2 regions of the Nesterenkonia lacusekhoensis genome follow, and region 2 is predicted to be linked to the other one. Evidence: predicted binding sites of a transcription regulator. Region 2 holds the regulator's gene; the other holds the start of a gene.
What was found. Region 2 encodes LexA, which represses DNA repair genes until DNA is damaged. Its sites were predicted from a motif close to TCGAACANNTGTTCGA; they were not measured.

Region 1: uvrA (excinuclease ABC subunit UvrA) is a predicted target of LexA. The motif match lies at 1,847-1,862, and genes of this name have one in related genera.

Annotation. Positions count from the first base shown of each region.
Region 1 is NZ_JAGINX010000001.1:1,423,976-1,428,394, reverse strand. It holds gene JOF45_RS06750 (DEAD/DEAH box helicase) at 1-1,091, opposite strand, end outside; gene JOF45_RS06745 (MBL fold metallo-hydrolase) at 1,088-1,753, opposite strand; gene uvrA (excinuclease ABC subunit UvrA) at 1,891-4,419, shown strand, end outside.
Region 2 is NZ_JAGINX010000001.1:1,605,991-1,610,409, forward strand. It holds gene JOF45_RS07595 (histidinol-phosphate transaminase) at 1-1,066, opposite strand, end outside; gene JOF45_RS07600 (LysM peptidoglycan-binding domain-containing protein) at 1,110-1,436, opposite strand; gene lexA (transcriptional repressor LexA) at 1,659-2,375, shown strand; gene JOF45_RS07610 (ATP-dependent DNA helicase) at 2,382-4,412, opposite strand; gene hflX (GTPase HflX) at 4,409-4,419, opposite strand, start outside.

The DNA of each region.
Region 1 (4,419 bases), 180 kb from region 2:
ACATGCTCAGGGGCCGGGACCACCACAGTTCCGGAGGTGTCATAGCCGGCGCGTCCGGCACGGCCGGCGATCTGATGGAATTCGCGGGCGTTGAGCTGCCGGGTGCGCTCGCCGTCGAATTTGCTCAGCGCGGTCAGCAGCACAGTACGGATGGGAACGTTGATCCCGACGCCGAGGGTGTCGGTGCCGCAGATGACCTTCAGCAGGCCCTCCTGGGCCAGCTGCTCGACCAGCCGCCGATACTTCGGCAGCATGCCGGCGTGGTGGACTCCGATCCCGGAGCGCAGAAGCCGGTTCAGCGTCTTGCCGAAGCCCTTGGCGAAGCGGAAGGTCTCCAGGCGCTTCCGGATGCGCTCCTTGTCCTCTTTGGAGAGGACGTTGAGCGAAGCCAATCCGGCGGCACGCTCAGCGGCTTCGCGCTGGGAGAAGTGGACCACGTAGACCGGAGCCTGACGCGTGGAGACCAGCTCCTCCAGCTTGGCCTGCAGAGGCGTGGTGGAGTACTCGAAGTGCAGCGGAACGGGACGCTCCGCACTGGTCACGGTGACCACGTCGCGGCCGGTGCGTTCGGCGATCCGCTGTTCGAAGCGGCTGGTGTCGCCCAAGGTCGCCGACATGAGTAGGAACTGCGCCTGCGGCATCTCGATCAGCGGCACCTGCCAGGCCCACCCGCGCTGAGGTTCGGCATAGAAGTGGAACTCGTCCATGATGACCGGTCCCACATCGGCCTCGGCGCCGTCCCGCAGCGCCTCGTTGGCCAGGATCTCGGCGGTGCAGCAGATGATGGGGGCCTCGGCGTTGACCGACGAGTCGCCGGTGACCATGCCGACCTTCTCGGCGCCGAAGATCTCCACCAGCGAGAAGAACTTCTCAGAGACCAGCGCCTTGATCGGAGCGGTGTAGACGCTGCGCTGACCACGCTCGAGGGCCAGGAAGTGGGCGGCGGCGGCCACCATCGACTTTCCTGATCCGGTGGGGGTGGCCATGATGACGTGATGGCCTTCGGCCAGCTCCAGGACAGCGTCCTCTTGGGCCGGGTAGAGGGTGATGCCGCGGGATTCGACCCAGGAGTGGAACTTCTCGAGGGTCACCAGCCGCGCTCCCGCCACTCGGCGAGCTTGGGTCGCTCTGCGCCGAGAGTGGTGGGGTCGCCGTGGCCGGGATGGACGATGGTGTCGTCGTCGTAGACGGAGAAGATGCGTTCCTCCACATCGTCGATCAGCTGCCCGAAGTCCGCCTCGGAGAAGGTCTTGCCCACGCCGCCCGGGAACAGGGAGTCGCCGGTGAACAGATGGGTGGGGTCGTCCTCGACCGGGTAGACGAAGGCCACGGAGCCCGGAGTGTGGCCGCGCAGGTGGATCACGTCGAGGCTGATGCCGTCATAGCTGACGACGTCTCCGTGCTGCAGCCGGGTGGAGATCTCCACGTCCTTGTCCTCTTCGATGGCCTCGGCATCGGGTTCGCCGGCGGCCAGCGCGACGCCGGGCTGAGCGAGCTCGGCGAGGGCGCGGATGTGGTCCCAGTGCTGGTGCGTGGTGAGCACCGCGTGCAGGCCGGGGGAGCAGGGGGTGTCGGCGCCGGCCTCAGCCATCATCGATCGGATGGCCGCGGCGTCGTCGGCCGCATCGATGAGTACCTGAACCCCTGACTTCTTTGCGGTGAGCAGGTACACGTTGTTGCTCATCTCGGAGACTGAGATGCGCCGCACTGTGACGGCGGGGAGATCGTGAATCAGGGAACTGTCCGTGGCCATGACCGCCAGTCTATGGTCTGGCGCAGAAGCTGGGCCACCTTCGAAGGTCCGTGAGCAGACCAGGACGCTGTCCTCCGGCAGGCCGCCCATCGATCGAATGTTTGTTCGAAGCCGTCAGTGCGCTTAGACTTGTGCGCGTGTCTGAGACTAGAGCTGAAGCGACCCAGATCGTGGTGCAGGGTGCTCGCGAGCATAACCTGAAGGACGTCGCGGTGGAGCTGCCGCGCAACTCCTTCATCGTCTTCACCGGACTCTCCGGATCAGGGAAGTCCTCGCTCGCCTTCGACACCATCTTCGCCGAGGGGCAGCGCCGCTATGTCGAGTCCCTCTCTGCCTACGCCCGGCAGTTCCTCGGGCGTGTGGACAAGCCGGACATCGACTTCATCGAGGGTCTCTCTCCGGCAGTCTCCATCGATCAGAAGTCGACCTCGCGCAACCCCCGCTCCACCGTGGGCACGGTCACGGAGATCCACGACTACCTGCGTCTGCTGTGGGCGCGCATCGGCGTGCCGCACTGCCCGGTCTGCGGGGAGAAGATCGACCGGCAGACACCGCAGCAGATCGTGGACCAGGTGCTCTCCTTTCCGGAGAAGACCCGCTTCCAGGTGCTGGCGCCGGTGGTCCGCGGCCGCAAAGGCGAGTTCAAGGACCTGTTCCGCGACCTGGCCGGCCAAGGGTTCGCCCGCGCGGTCGTCGACGGCGAGGTCATCCAGCTCAACGAGCCGCCCACGTTGGAGAAGCAGTACAAGCACACCATCGATGTGGTCATCGATCGCCTGGTCATCCGCGAGGGGATGCGGCAGCGTCTGACCGATTCGGTGGAGACCGCGCTGAAGCTGGCCGAGGGTCGTGTGGTCGTGGATCTGGTGGATCTGGACCAGGACGGGACGCCGTCGGATCTGGAGAGGGTCCCTGAGGGGCTCACCGGACCCAAGCTCCGGTCCTTCTCCGAGAACCTCGCCTGCCCGAATGAGCATCCGCTGGAGATCGACGAGATCGAGCCCCGGTCCTTCTCCTTCAACTCTCCCTTCGGCGCCTGCCAGACCTGCTCCGGCATCGGGTCGCGCCTGGAGGTGGACCCGGACCTGGTGGTGCCTGACGATTCGCTGTCCCTCGAGGACGGCGCCATCGCACCGTGGGCCATGGGTAAGGGCACGAAGGAGTACTGGCTGCGCATCATGGGTGGGCTGGCCGCTGAGCTGGACTTCTCCCTGCGCACACCATGGAAGGACCTGTCCAAGAAGGTCCAGAAGGCGCTGCTGCACGGGCGCAACTACAAGGTCACCGTCCAGTACCGGAACCGGTGGGGCCGCGAACGCCGCTACTCCACGGGCTTCGAGGGAGTCATCGGCTACATCGCCCGTAAGCACGAAGAGGTCGAGTCGGACAACGCGCGCGACCGCTACGAGCAGTACATGCGCGAGATCCCCTGCCCCGACTGCGACGGTCAGCGGCTGAACTCCGCCTCCCTCTCGGTGCTCGTGGAGGGACGCTCCATCGCCGATATCGCCCGTCTGCCCCTGGACGAGACGGCGGAGTTCTTCCGCGCGATGACCCTCTCGGCCCGGGACGCTCAGATCGCCGACCAGGTGCTGAAGGAGATCCACGCCCGCCTGGACTTCCTGCTCGACGTCGGGCTGGGCTATCTCAACCTGGAGCGCGCCGCCGGCACACTCTCCGGCGGCGAGGCCCAGCGCATCCGGCTGGCGACCCAGATCGGCTCCGGCCTGGTGGGGGTGCTCTATGTGCTCGATGAGCCCTCCATCGGCCTGCACCAGCGGGACAACACACGGCTGATCCAGACGCTGACCCGGCTGCGTGATCTCGGAAACACACTCATCGTGGTCGAACACGATGAGGACACCATCGCCGAGGCCGACTGGATCGTGGACATCGGCCCCGGGGCGGGGGAGCGCGGGGGTGAGATCGTCCATTCCGGCTCCGTGCAGGGCCTGCGGGACAATCAGAAGTCCATCACCGGTGACTACCTCTCCGGACGCCGGAGCATCGCCGTGCCTGCTGAGCGACGTCCCCTGGACCCTGAGCGCAGCCTGCGGATCGTCGAAGCCTATGAGAACAACCTGCAGAACGTCTCTGCGGACATCCCGCTGGGAGTCTTCCTCGCGGTCACCGGCGTCTCCGGGTCCGGCAAGTCCACCCTGATCAACGAGATCCTCTACAAGTCGTTGGCCAATCGGCTCAACAACGCCAAGCAGGTCCCGGGCCGCCACCGGCGCATCGACGGGGTGGATCACCTGGACAAGATCATCCATGTGGACCAGAGCCCCATCGGTCGGACCCCGCGGTCCAACCCAGCCACCTACACCGGGGTCTTCGACCACATCCGCAAGCTCTTCGCCGAGACGCAGGAGGCCAAGACCCGCGGATACCAGCCCGGCCGCTTCTCCTTCAACATCAAGGGCGGCCGCTGCGAGTCCTGCTCGGGCGACGGCACGCTGAAGATCGAGATGAACTTCCTCCCGGACGTCTACGTGCCCTGCGAGGTCTGCCAGGGAGCCCGCTACAACCGGGAGACCCTCGAGGTCCTCTACAAGGGCAAGTCCATCGCCGAGGTCCTGGACATGCCGATCGAGGAGGCCGCAGAGTTCTTCTCCGCCTTCGCTCCCATCGCTCGGCATCTGAACACCTTGGTCGACGTCGGGCTG
Region 2 (4,419 bases):
GCTGTGGGATGCCCACATCCCGGATGAGGACGCCGTCGTCGAGGAGGTGCTTCCAGGCGGCCTTCTCGTCCTGGAGTCCGCCGAAGAACACGAAGTTTGCGTCAGAAGGTTTCGGGTCCAGCCCCATCGCCCCAAGTTCGGCGACGATGCGATCGCGTTGGACTCTGATGCGTTCCACGTTGGCCATGAGCGCAGCGCTGTGATCCAACGCCGCCTCGGCCGTGGCCTGGGTGATGGCGGAGAGGTGATACGGCAGGCGCACCAGGCGCAGGGCGTCCGTGACCTCAGGGGCGGCCGCAAGATACCCGAGCCGGCCGCCGGCCAGGGCGAAGGCTTTGCTCATGGTGCGCGAGACGATCAGACGCTCACGGCCGGCCAGCAGCTCCAAGGCCGACGGTGTGCCCTGCTGGCGGAACTCACCGTAGGCCTCATCGACCACGACCATGGTGTCCGAGTCGCGGGCCGCCTCGTAGGCAGCTTCGACCACATCCAGCCCCAAGGCCGTGCCGGTGGGGTTGTTGGGAGAGCACAGGATGACCACGTGAGGGCGGTGAGCTCGGATCTGTCGCGCCACGCTCTCCGCGGACTGAGTGAAGTCGTCCTCGCGCTCACCGGCGATGTAGTCGCTGTAGGTGCCCCGGGCGTAGAGGGGGTACATGGAGTAGGTGGGCGGGAAGGCGAGCACGGAGCGCCCCGGGCCGGCGAATGCCTGGAAGATGTGCTGCATGATCTCGTTGGAACCGTTGGCGGCCCACATGTTCTCCGCAGCGAGCGGAGAGGACAGGGAGCTCTCCCGACTGAGGTAGTCGGCGAGCTTCTCCCGCAGGGCGGTGAACTCGCGGTCCGGATAGCGGTTCAGCCCGACGGCCGCCCTGCGGACCTGCTCAGTGATCGCCTCGACCACTTCGGCGGGAACGTCATAGGTGGTCTCATTGACGTTAAGCATCGCCGGCACGGTCAGCTGAGGAGCGCCATAGGGCTCCTGCCCGCGCAGCTCCTCACGCAGCGGCAGAGCCGCCAGCTTCTGGGAGCGCTGTTCCTGAGAGTCTTCCTGCGGAGTTGTCACCGGACCATCCTATCCGCGAAGCCATCGGCCTTCAGTGCCTGGGTCAGTCCTCCACCGGCACGTACAGGGTCTGGCCGGGCTGCAGCTCTGAGCTCTCCAGCCCGTTGAGCTCGGCGATCTGCCCGATGAGTTCACGGATGTCCTGGTCAGAATCCACCTGGGACGCCACGTCCCAGAGGGTGTCCCCGGCGCCCACCTGGACCTCCTCAGCGGAGACCCCCGGGGCTTCGGAGGAGGATGCCTGGGCCTGGTTGACCAGCGCGCCGGCCAGGAAGAACATCCCGACGACGAGGGCAGTCAGCAGGGCGAAGGCGGGCATGCCGAAGAGCAGCAGACGCCCGCGCCGGGTGAGCCGCATCGTGGTGTGCATGAGAAACCTCTCTTTCGAACCTGTGTTCTATTTGTAGCACATATCTTCGAGTATGTTCCAGGCTCGGCCGCGAAAATCATGGAACACGTCTACGATTTCGAGTAATCTGGCCATATCTTCGAACACGGAGCAGTCCATCAGCAGGCACTGACATGAAGGCGTGACAGGAAGGTCTGTGCGCAGCCGTCGGACGGTGCACGCAACGGCAAGAGAGGCAGAGCAATGGCCCGGAAGACAGCAGAGGGAGACGCCGTCCCCCGCCTGACCGAGCGGCAGCGCCGCATCGTGGACATCATCCAGGAGTCCCTGGCAGAGCGCAGCTACCCGCCGTCGATGCGGGAGATCGGTGATGCCTGCGGCCTGGCCTCGCTCTCTTCGGTGACCCATCAGCTGGCCCGGCTGCAGGAGATGGGCTATCTCAAGCGCGTGCCGGGCAAGCCTCGCGCCATGGAGGTCATCCGCGACTCCTCCGGGCAGCCGCTCCTGCAGGAGTCCGCCCAGGAGACCGCCGAGCCCTCAGGGCCCGTGACCGATCTGAACGCCTATCGGGCAGAGACCGACTCCCGCACCGCCGATGTCCCTCTGGTGGGACGCATCGCCGCCGGTGGACCGATCCTCGCCGACCAGCAGGTCGAAGACGTCATGCCGCTTCCGCGTCAGCTCACCGGTGAGGGCGAGCTGTTCATGCTGCAGGTCCGCGGCGATTCGATGATCGAGGCGGGGATCTTCGAAGATGACTGGGTCGTGGTGCGCCGGCAGCAGGATGCGGAGAACGGAGACATCGTCGCGGCCCTGCTGGACGACGAATCCACCGTGAAGACGCTCAAGCGGCGGGACGGGCATCTGTGGCTGCTGCCACAGAACCGTATGTATGAACCCATCCTCGGCGACGAGGCCAGCATCATGGGCAAAGTCGTGACTGTGCTCCGCAGCCTCTGAGCCGGCTCAGCCCTGGGCGAGACGGGACAGCGCCCCACGGGCCACGTCACCGTCGGTGGTCGCCCAGAAGTTCGGCATGGACTTCTTCAGGAAACCTCCATAGCGGGCAGTGGCGAGCCGTGAGTCCAGGATCGCCAGGACTCCCCGGTCCTCGGCGGTCCTGATCAGGCGCCCAGCTCCCTGAGCCAGACGCGTGGCGGCATGCGTGGCGGCCACCTGCATGAAGCCATTGCCGCCGCTGCGGGCCACCTCCTGGCTGCGCGCACTGTTCAACGGGTCATCCGGCCGGGGGAAGGGAATCCGATCGATGGCCACGAGCCGGCAGGAACGTCCGGGGACGTCCACTCCCTGCCACAGGCTCATGGTGCCGAAGAGGCAGGTCTCCTCCTCCTCGGCGAACTGCTTGACCAGGGCGGACATCGTGGAGTCGCCCTGGCAGAGGATGGGCACATCGAGGCGCTCCCGCAGGTCCTCCGCGGCCTCCTCGGCCGCGCGCCTCGAGGAGAACAGGGCCAGGGTGGCACCGCCTGAGGCCTCGATCAGTCCAGCGAGCTCATCGCGCTGCTGTTCCGCAGTCTTCAGCGAGGGCGCCGGCAGGTGTTTGGCCACGTAGAGCATCCCCTGCTTGGGATAGTCGAAGGGACTGCCGACATCCACAGCATCCCAGTCCGGAGCCTTCTCCCCCATCAGCCCCAAAGAGCCGGCCACAGGATCGAAGCTGTCACCGATCGTCAGCGTGGCTGAGGTCAGCACCACTGTGCGATCGCCGAAGAGGCCTTCGCGCAGCCGCGCAGCCACCGAAGTGGGCGCCACGTAGATCAGTGGGGGTTCCTCCGGAGATGCCTCCTGGTAGCCCTTCCCTGGGCTGAAGCTGCCCGGACGGCTGAGCCAGATGACATCAGGGGTCTGGTGCGATTCGAGCATCCGGTCAGCAGTGTCCTGGACTGCCTGCAGCCTCGCCCGTGCGGTCTTTCGGCCGGCATCGGCCTCCGAATCGCCCGAGGGCTTGGAGTCGGACAGCGCGGTGCGGGCGGCGTTGCGGGCCAGCTCCACCGCCTCGGTCTGCTGGGGGTTCATCCCACGCGGGAGCAGCCCAGACTCAACCAGGTGGAAGGCGGCCTCCACAGCTGTGGCCGCACTCTGCAGCGCGTCCACGTTGATGGCCGTGTGTTTGCGCGCCGAAGAGGCGGCGGCCAAGATCATCTGAGCCGACAGATGTGCGGTCACTGCGGAGGTGACGCGCTCGGAGAGCTCATGGGCCTCGTCGACGATGACCGCGTCATGTTCGGGCAGCACCTCCAGACCCTCGAACGCATCGATGGCCAGCATGGCGTGGTTGGTGACCACCAGGTCTGCGTCCTGAGCCTTCTCCCGGGCCAGCTCGGAGAAGCACTCCGAGGCCATCGGGCACTTCCGAGCTCCGATGCAGTCCACTGCGTTGACCGAGACCTGCCGCCAGGCGCGGTCGGTGACGCCCTCGGGCAGATCGTCACGGTCACCGGTCTCCGTGGTCTGCGCCCACTCGCGCAGCATGACGATCTCCTTGCCCAAGCGCGAGCTGGGCTCGAAGGTGCTCACACCGCCGCCGGGCTCTGCCGCGACGTTGAACAGGGCCTGATCGTCGTCGTCCTCCTCGGGGAAGCCGCCGTCGAGCTTGTGCTTGCACACATAGTTGGCCCGACCTTTGACCAGCGCGACATCCACCGGTCGGTCCAGCTCCTCGTCCAGGTTCCCGAGGAGCCGCGGCAGGTCGCGCCCCATGATCTGAGCCTGCAGGGCCAGAGTCGCCGTGGAGATCAGCACCGGACGCTCGGCGTCCAGGGCATGGACCACGGCGGGCACCAGATAGGCCAGCGATTTGCCGGTTCCGGTGCCCGCCTGGACCATGAGGTGGCGCCGCTTCCGCAGCGCCATCGCCACGTTCTTGGCCATCTCGGACTGCCCTTCGCGCTTGACCCCGCCCATGGCGGAGACTGCGTGGTCGAGCAGCTGCAGCGATCGGGTGTAGCCCGTGGACCGGGTGGCCGTCTCGGTCACTCAGCCA